Regions from separate parts of the Thermodesulfobium fumaratoxidans genome, predicted to be linked through region 2. Evidence: riboswitches for the same ligand, from Rfam matches in the RefSeq annotation. Region 2 holds a riboswitch; the other holds the start of a gene.
What was found. A riboswitch is a leader RNA that binds a small molecule or an ion and turns the genes downstream of it on or off. The one in region 2 is predicted to bind molybdenum cofactor.
Positions count from the first base shown of each region.

Region 1 (4,199 bases), on a different contig from region 2:
GCTTATTTTTATCCTGACAGTTTTCAAAAATTATTGCAAATTCATCTCCCACGAGGCTAAGCCTACAAATAAAATCAGTCTTTCTGAGAGATTCCTGCAATCTTTTGGCTACGATTTTTAGCACTTCATTCCCTACTGCATAGCTAAATTTTTCATTAATCATTCTAAAACAATCAAGGTTTATTACAGCAAGAGCCATTAGCCAATCATTTCTTTTTGCCCTTAAAAATGCTTTATTTAGCTCACGCTCAAGCATGGCTCTATTTGGAAGTCCCGTCAGAGGATCGAAACTCTCTTGATATCTTAACTCTTCACTTAGTTTATCTCTTTCTGTAACGTCTATAACAGTCCAAATTACATATTTATTATTGTCCTGAACTTTAGTTAACACTCCAGATAAATCTACATAAAGACTTGTTTTATCGCAGCGGACAAAATGAACGTTTTTCAATACGTCATTTTTGCCTTGAAAAATTGTAGCTTCAGTAAAATTCCCAACTTTGTTGTAAGTCTCATCGTTAGGATAAAAATCTCTAATCTTTAACCCAAGCATTTCCTTTTCATCCTTGAAGCCCATCATAATAGCAAAGGTCCTGTTTGCGTCAAGGATATCCCTATCAGGATATCTAAGCATCACTATCCCGACACCAGCATTGTTTAACAAAGCCTCTCTTAGCTGAGCAGATTCTTTTTCTTTGTTAAAAAGATCTATATGGTCTAATCCGAAACCAATATCATATGAAATCTTTTCAAGGATTTCTTTAAGAAGTTCATTGTCAAAGAAACCTTCATTTGAATGATAAAAGGATATTACCCCCCAAATATCTTTATTTCTAAAAATGGGAAATGTGGCCCCAGATGCTATATCATATTCTTTTGCTTTTTCTTTCCATGGATTCTCTAAGGGATCTTTTACAAATGACGTATAGTAAGGTCTTTTCTCTCTATAAGTCTTGCCAACCATACCCTGACCTTCAGGAATATCTGAACAAACGGATATTTTAATATCATCTAAAATCTGTGTAACGCCTGCTACACCGATAAATTCTATGTTTTCATTTAAATTCGCTTTGCCAATAAAAACAAGTTTTATGTCAGTATGTATTGATATTAGTTCACAAATTGTTTTGAGAAAAAGATTTTCATCTTTTGTTTGAGAAGCAATCTGATTTATCTGGGTTAACGATACATTTAACTCGACTAAATTTGTTAAGAACTCCTTACCATTTTTAAATTTATTTTTTGGAAGGTTATTGCTAATGGTGCCTTCAGTAGCCTGAAGAAAGAAATGTAAATCAGGAGTTTTTTCAATATAAATTTCTTTTGAATTTATATACTTTTTAGATTTAAAATTTTTTGAACTATTTTTATCATGCTTCATAATTATTCACCACACTAGAGGTGATTATATACAAAAAAAGAGTAGAAAAAGTTCTTTTCAAATAGGAAAATAAAATCTTTTCTATTTTTATCTTGTGTAAATTTGTGTGTGTGTGGGGGGGGGGGGGGCTAAAGAACTTATAAAATATAAATGAATTTGAAGTAAATAAAATCTTAAAGAGTTTAAAAAAATAAAAAAATAATTTACAACTTACGCTACAAAAAACAAAGTTACTTTTTAAAAAGTTAAAAAACATGGGACAAATGCTTTACAACAACAATAAAATAGGTTTATCCCCTCGTCAAATTACATCATCTCCATATTCTTAAATTAAAAACCAAAATTAAAGAAAATATAATATTATCATGCTATGCAAACCTAGTTATTTAATAACACAATAAAAATTGTATCATAAAGTATAAAATATTGTGAATAGCAATTTGCTGCTTTGCAATTTAAATATTAACATATAAATAAATTAGTAAAAACTAAATTTATTACAATTGATTTCTATAAAAAACTAAATTATACTATAAGGTATTGTTTCTCCGAGTTTGCATATCTAAAGCTTAAGTGCTATGAGTGCAAACCAATACGGTAGCTTTGGAAACGAAACTGCCCCCCTTTTGGAAAGGAGGAAAATATATGAGGTTTGTTTATTCAGATTATTGTGCTTATTGTGCTTATTTTCTTGCCTCCCTCATCATCTTGTTCTTTCCTTAGAAATATTTTTATTTTTTTGATTTTAAAAATTTAAAACATTGGTTCATTTATTTAAGAATTGAATATAGCTTTATCAAATACTCCTAAGGTTGGAGATATCTAAATGGTGCCCCAAATTTAAAATCTGAAATAATTGGAGGTTGATGTGAATCAAAATAAAGATGATATTAACTTTAACTTCAAATTCCCCATTATAAATAAAATCCCAGCTAAATTTGTTCTGAAAGATCGCATTGATCAAACAGAATATCTTTGTAATGGAGAATTACAATCTTGGACAAAAGACAAAATAACCGTTCTTTCTCCCATTTTTTGTTGTAAAAATGAAGATTCAATACCTGAACAGATAATACTTGGAAGCTATCCATCATTAGATGAAGAAGAAGCACTAAAAATTCTTGATAGCTCAATAAATGCATATAATAACGGAAATGGGGCCTGGCCTTCAATGAAGGTTGAAGACAGAATAAAATGTGTTGAAAAATTTGTATATTTAATGCAAGACAATAAAGATGAAATCGTAAATCTTTTAATGTGGGAGATTGCAAAATCACATATAGATTCAGAAAAAGAATTCGACAGAACTGTTAAATATATAATTGATACCATTGATGCGCTAAAAACTCTTGATAGAAACTCATCAAAATTTTTAATAGAAGAATCAATAATTGCACAAATAAGAAGGTCTCCACTTGGTATAGTGCTCTGTATGGGCCCATTCAACTATCCTCTGAATGAAGCTTTTACAACCCTTATACCAGCTCTAATCATGGGAAATGTGGTTATTTTTAAACCACCAAAACATGGCATTCTTTTATATAGACCTTTGCTAAAAGCATTTAAAGAAGCCTTTCCACCTGGCGTTATAAATACTCTTTATGGAAGAGGAAGGACAGTTGCATCGGCTTTGATGGCAACAGGGAAGATAAATTGTCTCGCCTTTATCGGCACAAGTAAAGCTGCCGACTCGCTCCAAAAAACACATCCAATGCCTCACAGGCTAAGAATGATACTTGGACTTGAAGCAAAGAATCCTGCAATTGTTTTGTCTCACGCAGACATTACCCTCGCCGTAAAAGAATGCTTGCTCGGAGCACTTTCTTTTAATGGACAAAGATGCACAGCGCTTAAAATACTATTTGTTCATTCTGAAATTGTAAATGTTTTTCTCAAAAAATTATCCGATGAGATTGAAAAATTAAAAATTAATTCTCCATTTGAAGATGATGTATTTATAACCCAAATGCCCGCAGAAGATAGGGTAAAATATTTTTTAGAGCTAATTGAAGATGCAAAAATGCTTGGAGCAAAAGTGATAAATAAATTTGGCGGTTCATACAATAAAACCTACTTTTATCCAACAATTTTATATCCAGTTAATAAAAAAGCCAGAATTTATCACGAAGAACAATTTGGACCGATTATTCCAGTTGTTCCATTCTCAGACATTGATGAACCATTAAAATATATAACTGAATCTAATTATGGTCAGCAAGCAAGCATTTTTGGGTCTGATCCTGATGCAATAGCTAAAATTATAGATGCACTTGTAAATCAGGTATGTAGGGTAAATTTAAATTCTCAATGCCAAAGAGGTCCAGATATATTTCCTTTTACTGGTAGAAAAGACTCTGCGGTCGGCACACTTTCAGTGTCTGATGCCTTAAGATCATTTTCTATCAGAACACTTGTAGCCGCAAAATCTTCAGACCTAAATAAAAATTTGATAACAAAAATAGTCAATGAAAATAAATCACAATTTTTATCAAGGGATTTCATATTGTAAAGTTATAGTAGAAGAACTAAACGTTGTACTCAAAAATTGATTATAAAACACTCATAGTTTCAAGGGTAACTATATCTCTTAAATTATGCGTACATTATTAAAAGCAAAACTAATTTGTATTTGTTTTTTATTTTTATATTATAAAATGCAATTTTCTGCTTTCGATAATTGAATTTTAAATTTAATTACATATAATATTCAAATAAAAATTGTTCAAACAATGACAGAATTTAAAATAGATAAACATTTATATTGTTAAACGATTTCTAAAATTAAAGATAAGGATTTGTGATAATATTAGTTTAGGTT
Region 1 is NZ_JBAGBW010000020.1:22,756-26,954, forward strand. It holds gene V4762_RS07840 (sensor domain-containing phosphodiesterase) at 1-1,381, opposite strand, end outside; molybdenum cofactor riboswitch at 1,916-2,034, shown strand; gene V4762_RS07845 (NADP-dependent glyceraldehyde-3-phosphate dehydrogenase) at 2,250-3,890, shown strand.
Region 1: linked by a shared signal. The riboswitch ahead of V4762_RS07845 (NADP-dependent glyceraldehyde-3-phosphate dehydrogenase) and the one ahead of V4762_RS01815 (extracellular solute-binding protein) in region 2 are both predicted to bind molybdenum cofactor.

Region 2 (4,199 bases):
CATTCTCACTTGAAAACATAAAACTAATAGAAGAGCTAAAAAGAGATCTATCCTATACGTTCGAGAAATTTGAAAAAGATAGACTCTTAGACGTAATGAAATTTGCAATGGATCAAACTCACGAATGGGTCATAATTACAGATAAAAATGCAAATATAGTATTTATAAACGATACCGTCCTCAAAATCTCTGGTTATAAGAAAGAAGAACTGATTAGAAAAAATCCAAATATTTTCAAGTCTGGGCTCATAGAAAATGAAGTCTATGAAGGTATGTGGAATATATTGCGCAACAAAAAAACTTTTAAATATAGGTTTATAGACAAAGCAAAGGATGGTCATATCTTTTTCTTAGACGCAATAATATCGCCTATAATAGAAAACAACGAAATAGAATACTTTATATCGCTTGGAAGAGACATAACTGAATTGGTAAAGTTAGAAGAAGAAGACAAAAGACGGCAAAATCAGTTAAACCTTATGATAAATGGTTTGCCAAACCCAGCATGGCTTATAAAAAACTATAAAATAATTTATCAAAACCAGGCAGCAAAAGACCTCTTTCAATCTCGTTTGGGCGGATATTATTGGAATGAAATATACAAAAGTAAATTTGTTTCAACCAATCAAATAGATGCTTTGCACAATCCAGATAGCACAGATCATGATACGTCTTGCAATTTTTGCCTATTAAATTCAGCTCATAGTGAAGGAGTTGCAAAAAATTGCATAGTTGATTTTGGCGGCAGGTTTTTTGAAATATGGTGGGTGCCAGTAGATGTTGATTTATCGTTACACTATATAATAGACGTTACAAAATATAAGGTTATGGAAAAAGATTTAAAAGACCTCTCAAATACAGATTATCTCACAGGACTACCTAACAGAAGGTATTTCATAGAAAGGCTTCAAGACGAGACAGAAAGATACAAGAGGTCAGGCGTAACTTTTTCCTTAGCAATGTTAGATATCGATCACTTTAAAAAAATTAACGATATATATGGTCACGATATGGGAGACAGAGTATTAGTTGAATTCTGCAATACCATAAAAAATAGACTACGAAAGATTGACACATTTGCACGGTTTGGCGGAGAAGAATTTATGTTGATCTTGCCAAATACGAAAATAGAAAAGGCCGCAAAACTATCCGAAGAATTAAGAGTGTTAGTGGAAGGCATTGATCTAAATAGCATTAGATTTACTGTAAGCATCGGCGTTATCGACGCCTGTCAATCAGATACAGTTGATTCTCTAATAAAAAATGTAGACGATTTGCTATACGATGCAAAGAATTCTGGAAGAAACTGCATAAAGTTCAAGAAATACTGCACATAAGGTTTTACAAAGAACCAATTTTATTATAGAATTATCTAAACTCCGAGTTCTTTTGACCTAAGGCCTTGGGCTAAGGCAAAGAACCACTTAACGGTTGTTTGGGAAACCGAGCAGCCCCCTATTGGAAAGGAGACAATTTTTTATTATGCGCGACTTATTTCTTTTAGTGACTCTATGCCAGAGTTGTTTGCCTCCTTTTTTATCTCACAGCCTCAAGCCTATATCATTTATGCCCCAAATCCTACAGGATCAAAATATTTTCTATAGAAGGGGGGATAGAAAAATAGTATCAGTTTAAAATCTTAGATAAAAAGGAGTGAACTTAATTTGAAAAAGGGTATTGTAGCAATCGTAATTTTGTTATTAGCTGGAGTATTTATCGCAGGATGTGCAACCTCTAATAAGGGGGCAAATCAGCAAACAGAAAAAGTAAATTTATACCTTTATGGGGCTGGAACTTTAGCCAAGCCATTTAAAGAAATTGATGCAGCCTTTGAAAAAAAATATCCGAATGTTTCCATAAAATCTCAATTTGGTGGAAGCGTAAAAATGGTAAAACAGGTCACCGATCTACATCAACCAGGTGATATTATTGCAGTTGCTGACTACAATGTTATCCCTAAGTATATGTTTGGAGAAAACAACCAAACAAAATATACCGATTGGTATATCGGCTTCGTAAACAACTCGATTACTTTTGTCTATACAGATAAAAGTAAATATGCCAACGAAATAAACTCGGACAACTGGTATAAAATATTGTCAGAAAAGGGCGTTCAGATTGGCAGATCAAATCCAAATACTGACCCATCTGGCTACCAAACACTTCAAATGTTAAAACTTGCAGATAGCTATTACAAAGATCCATCAATTTACGAAAAAGTTCTTGCAAATGCGCCAGAAAAAAATATTAGAGACACAGAAACAGAGTTACTGAGCTCACTTGAAGCTGGTCAGATTGACTATCTTGCTATTTATAAATCTGATGCACTTCAGCATCATCTAAAATACTTAGATTTACCAACACAAATCAATCTTAGCGATCCAAAATACTCAAGTATCTATAAAGAGGCATTGGTAGATACGAAAAATGGAGAGCTCCCAGGAAAGCCGATAATATATGCTATAACTATTCCAAATAACTCTAAAAATACTGAATGGGCCATAAAATACGTTGAATTTTTGCTTGGTCCAGAGGGTCAGGCAGTAATGAAGAAGAGCGGATTTGGAGTTATAGAAAAACCATATGCAAATGATACTACTAAGGTTCCAGCAGAACTAAAGCAATTTGTAAGTGAGTGGCCAAAATAGTAAAATGAAAAATATGTTGAACAGCAAGAGGATACATTTTAATTGGTTGTTTTTAAGCTTTTGGTTGTTCGCAATGATAATCTTAGGATTTATATTGTTACCGCTTTTAGAGATGTTATTCGAGCAACCGATTGGTCTCATCTTAAAAGTAGCTCAAATGCCCGACGTTACTAACTCAATAATGTTGAGTTTAGAGGCCTCGTTTATTACTGCAATTATAGCCGCTATCTTCGGAACTCCTCTATCATATATTCTTGCAAGGGGCCAATTCCCCTATAAATCATTGGTTGAGGCCATAGTAAATCTTCCTCTTGCTGTTCCTCATACAGTTGCAGGCATAGCGCTGTTATTTGTTTTTGGCAGAACAGGCCCAATAGGTCGCATAACACAATCTTTTGGGATTAGTTTTTGGGGGACCATATTTGGAATAATAGTTGGAATGCTCTTTGTAAGCTTGCCATACATGGTAAATTCTGCAAGATTGGGCTTTGAAAACGTCGATATCAGAATAGAAAAGGCTGCAAGAACCTTGGGCGCTACAAATAGCCAGGTTTTCTTTCACATATCCCTCCCGCTTGCCTTTAGATCTATTCTAAGCGGAATAGTCCTTACCTACGCAAGATCAATTGCCGAATTCGGAGCAGTTATAATATTAGCATATCATCCAGAGACGGCTCCCGTAAAAATCTATGAGCTCTTTCTCACAGGGGGCTTAAAGCAGTCCTCTGCTGCTGCAGTATTACTATTAATTGTTACTATTTCAACCTTTATATTGTTTCGCTACTTAACCAATTTCAACAAATCGAGGGCATAGACATACAGTGAGTTTTCTTAAGGTCTCAGATATTCAAGTAAAGGTTGAAAAATTTCTATTAAAAAATATCTCTTTTGAATTAAAAAAAGGCCAGATATTAGCAATTTTAGGACCTAGTGGCGCAGGTAAAACGCTTTTATTAGAAACTATTGCAGGCTTTTATATTCCAAATAGCGGCCAGATTTATCTTGACGGCCAGAACATTTCTAAACTGCCAGTAGAAAAGAGAGAGATGGGATTTATGTTTCAAGATTTTGCGCTTTTTCCGCATTGGACAGTCAAAGAGAACATACTCTCACCTATCAAATTCGCAAAAAAATACAAGAAAACAAATCTTGATCCAGAAGAGATAATAAAAATGCTTCACATAGAAAGCCTTTTAGACAGATATCCATCTAATTTAAGCGGTGGAGAAAAACAAAGAGTCGCCCTAGCAAGGTCTTTAATTACGAATCCTAAGATGTTTTTGTTCGATGAGCCTATGTCAGCACTTGATGCTCGCACAAGAGAAGAGCTCAGAGAAGAGCTTTTGCAGATCTTGAAAAAGCTCTCTTTAAGTGCAATCTATGTAACTCACGATCACGTCGAGGCGTTCACTTTGGGAGACCTTGTAGGAATCATTAAAGATGGAAATCTAATTCAAGTTGGAGAAAAAAATCAAATATTTAGAAGGCCAAATTCTAAATTTGTCGCAAATTTTGTAGGAATAGAAAATTTATTTTCAGCAAAAATCCAAT
Region 2 is NZ_JBAGBW010000002.1:143,270-147,468, reverse strand. It holds gene V4762_RS01820 (diguanylate cyclase) at 1-1,337, shown strand, start outside; molybdenum cofactor riboswitch at 1,366-1,485, shown strand; gene V4762_RS01815 (extracellular solute-binding protein) at 1,665-2,648, shown strand; gene V4762_RS01810 (ABC transporter permease) at 2,722-3,462, shown strand; gene V4762_RS01805 (ABC transporter ATP-binding protein) at 3,470-4,199, shown strand, end outside.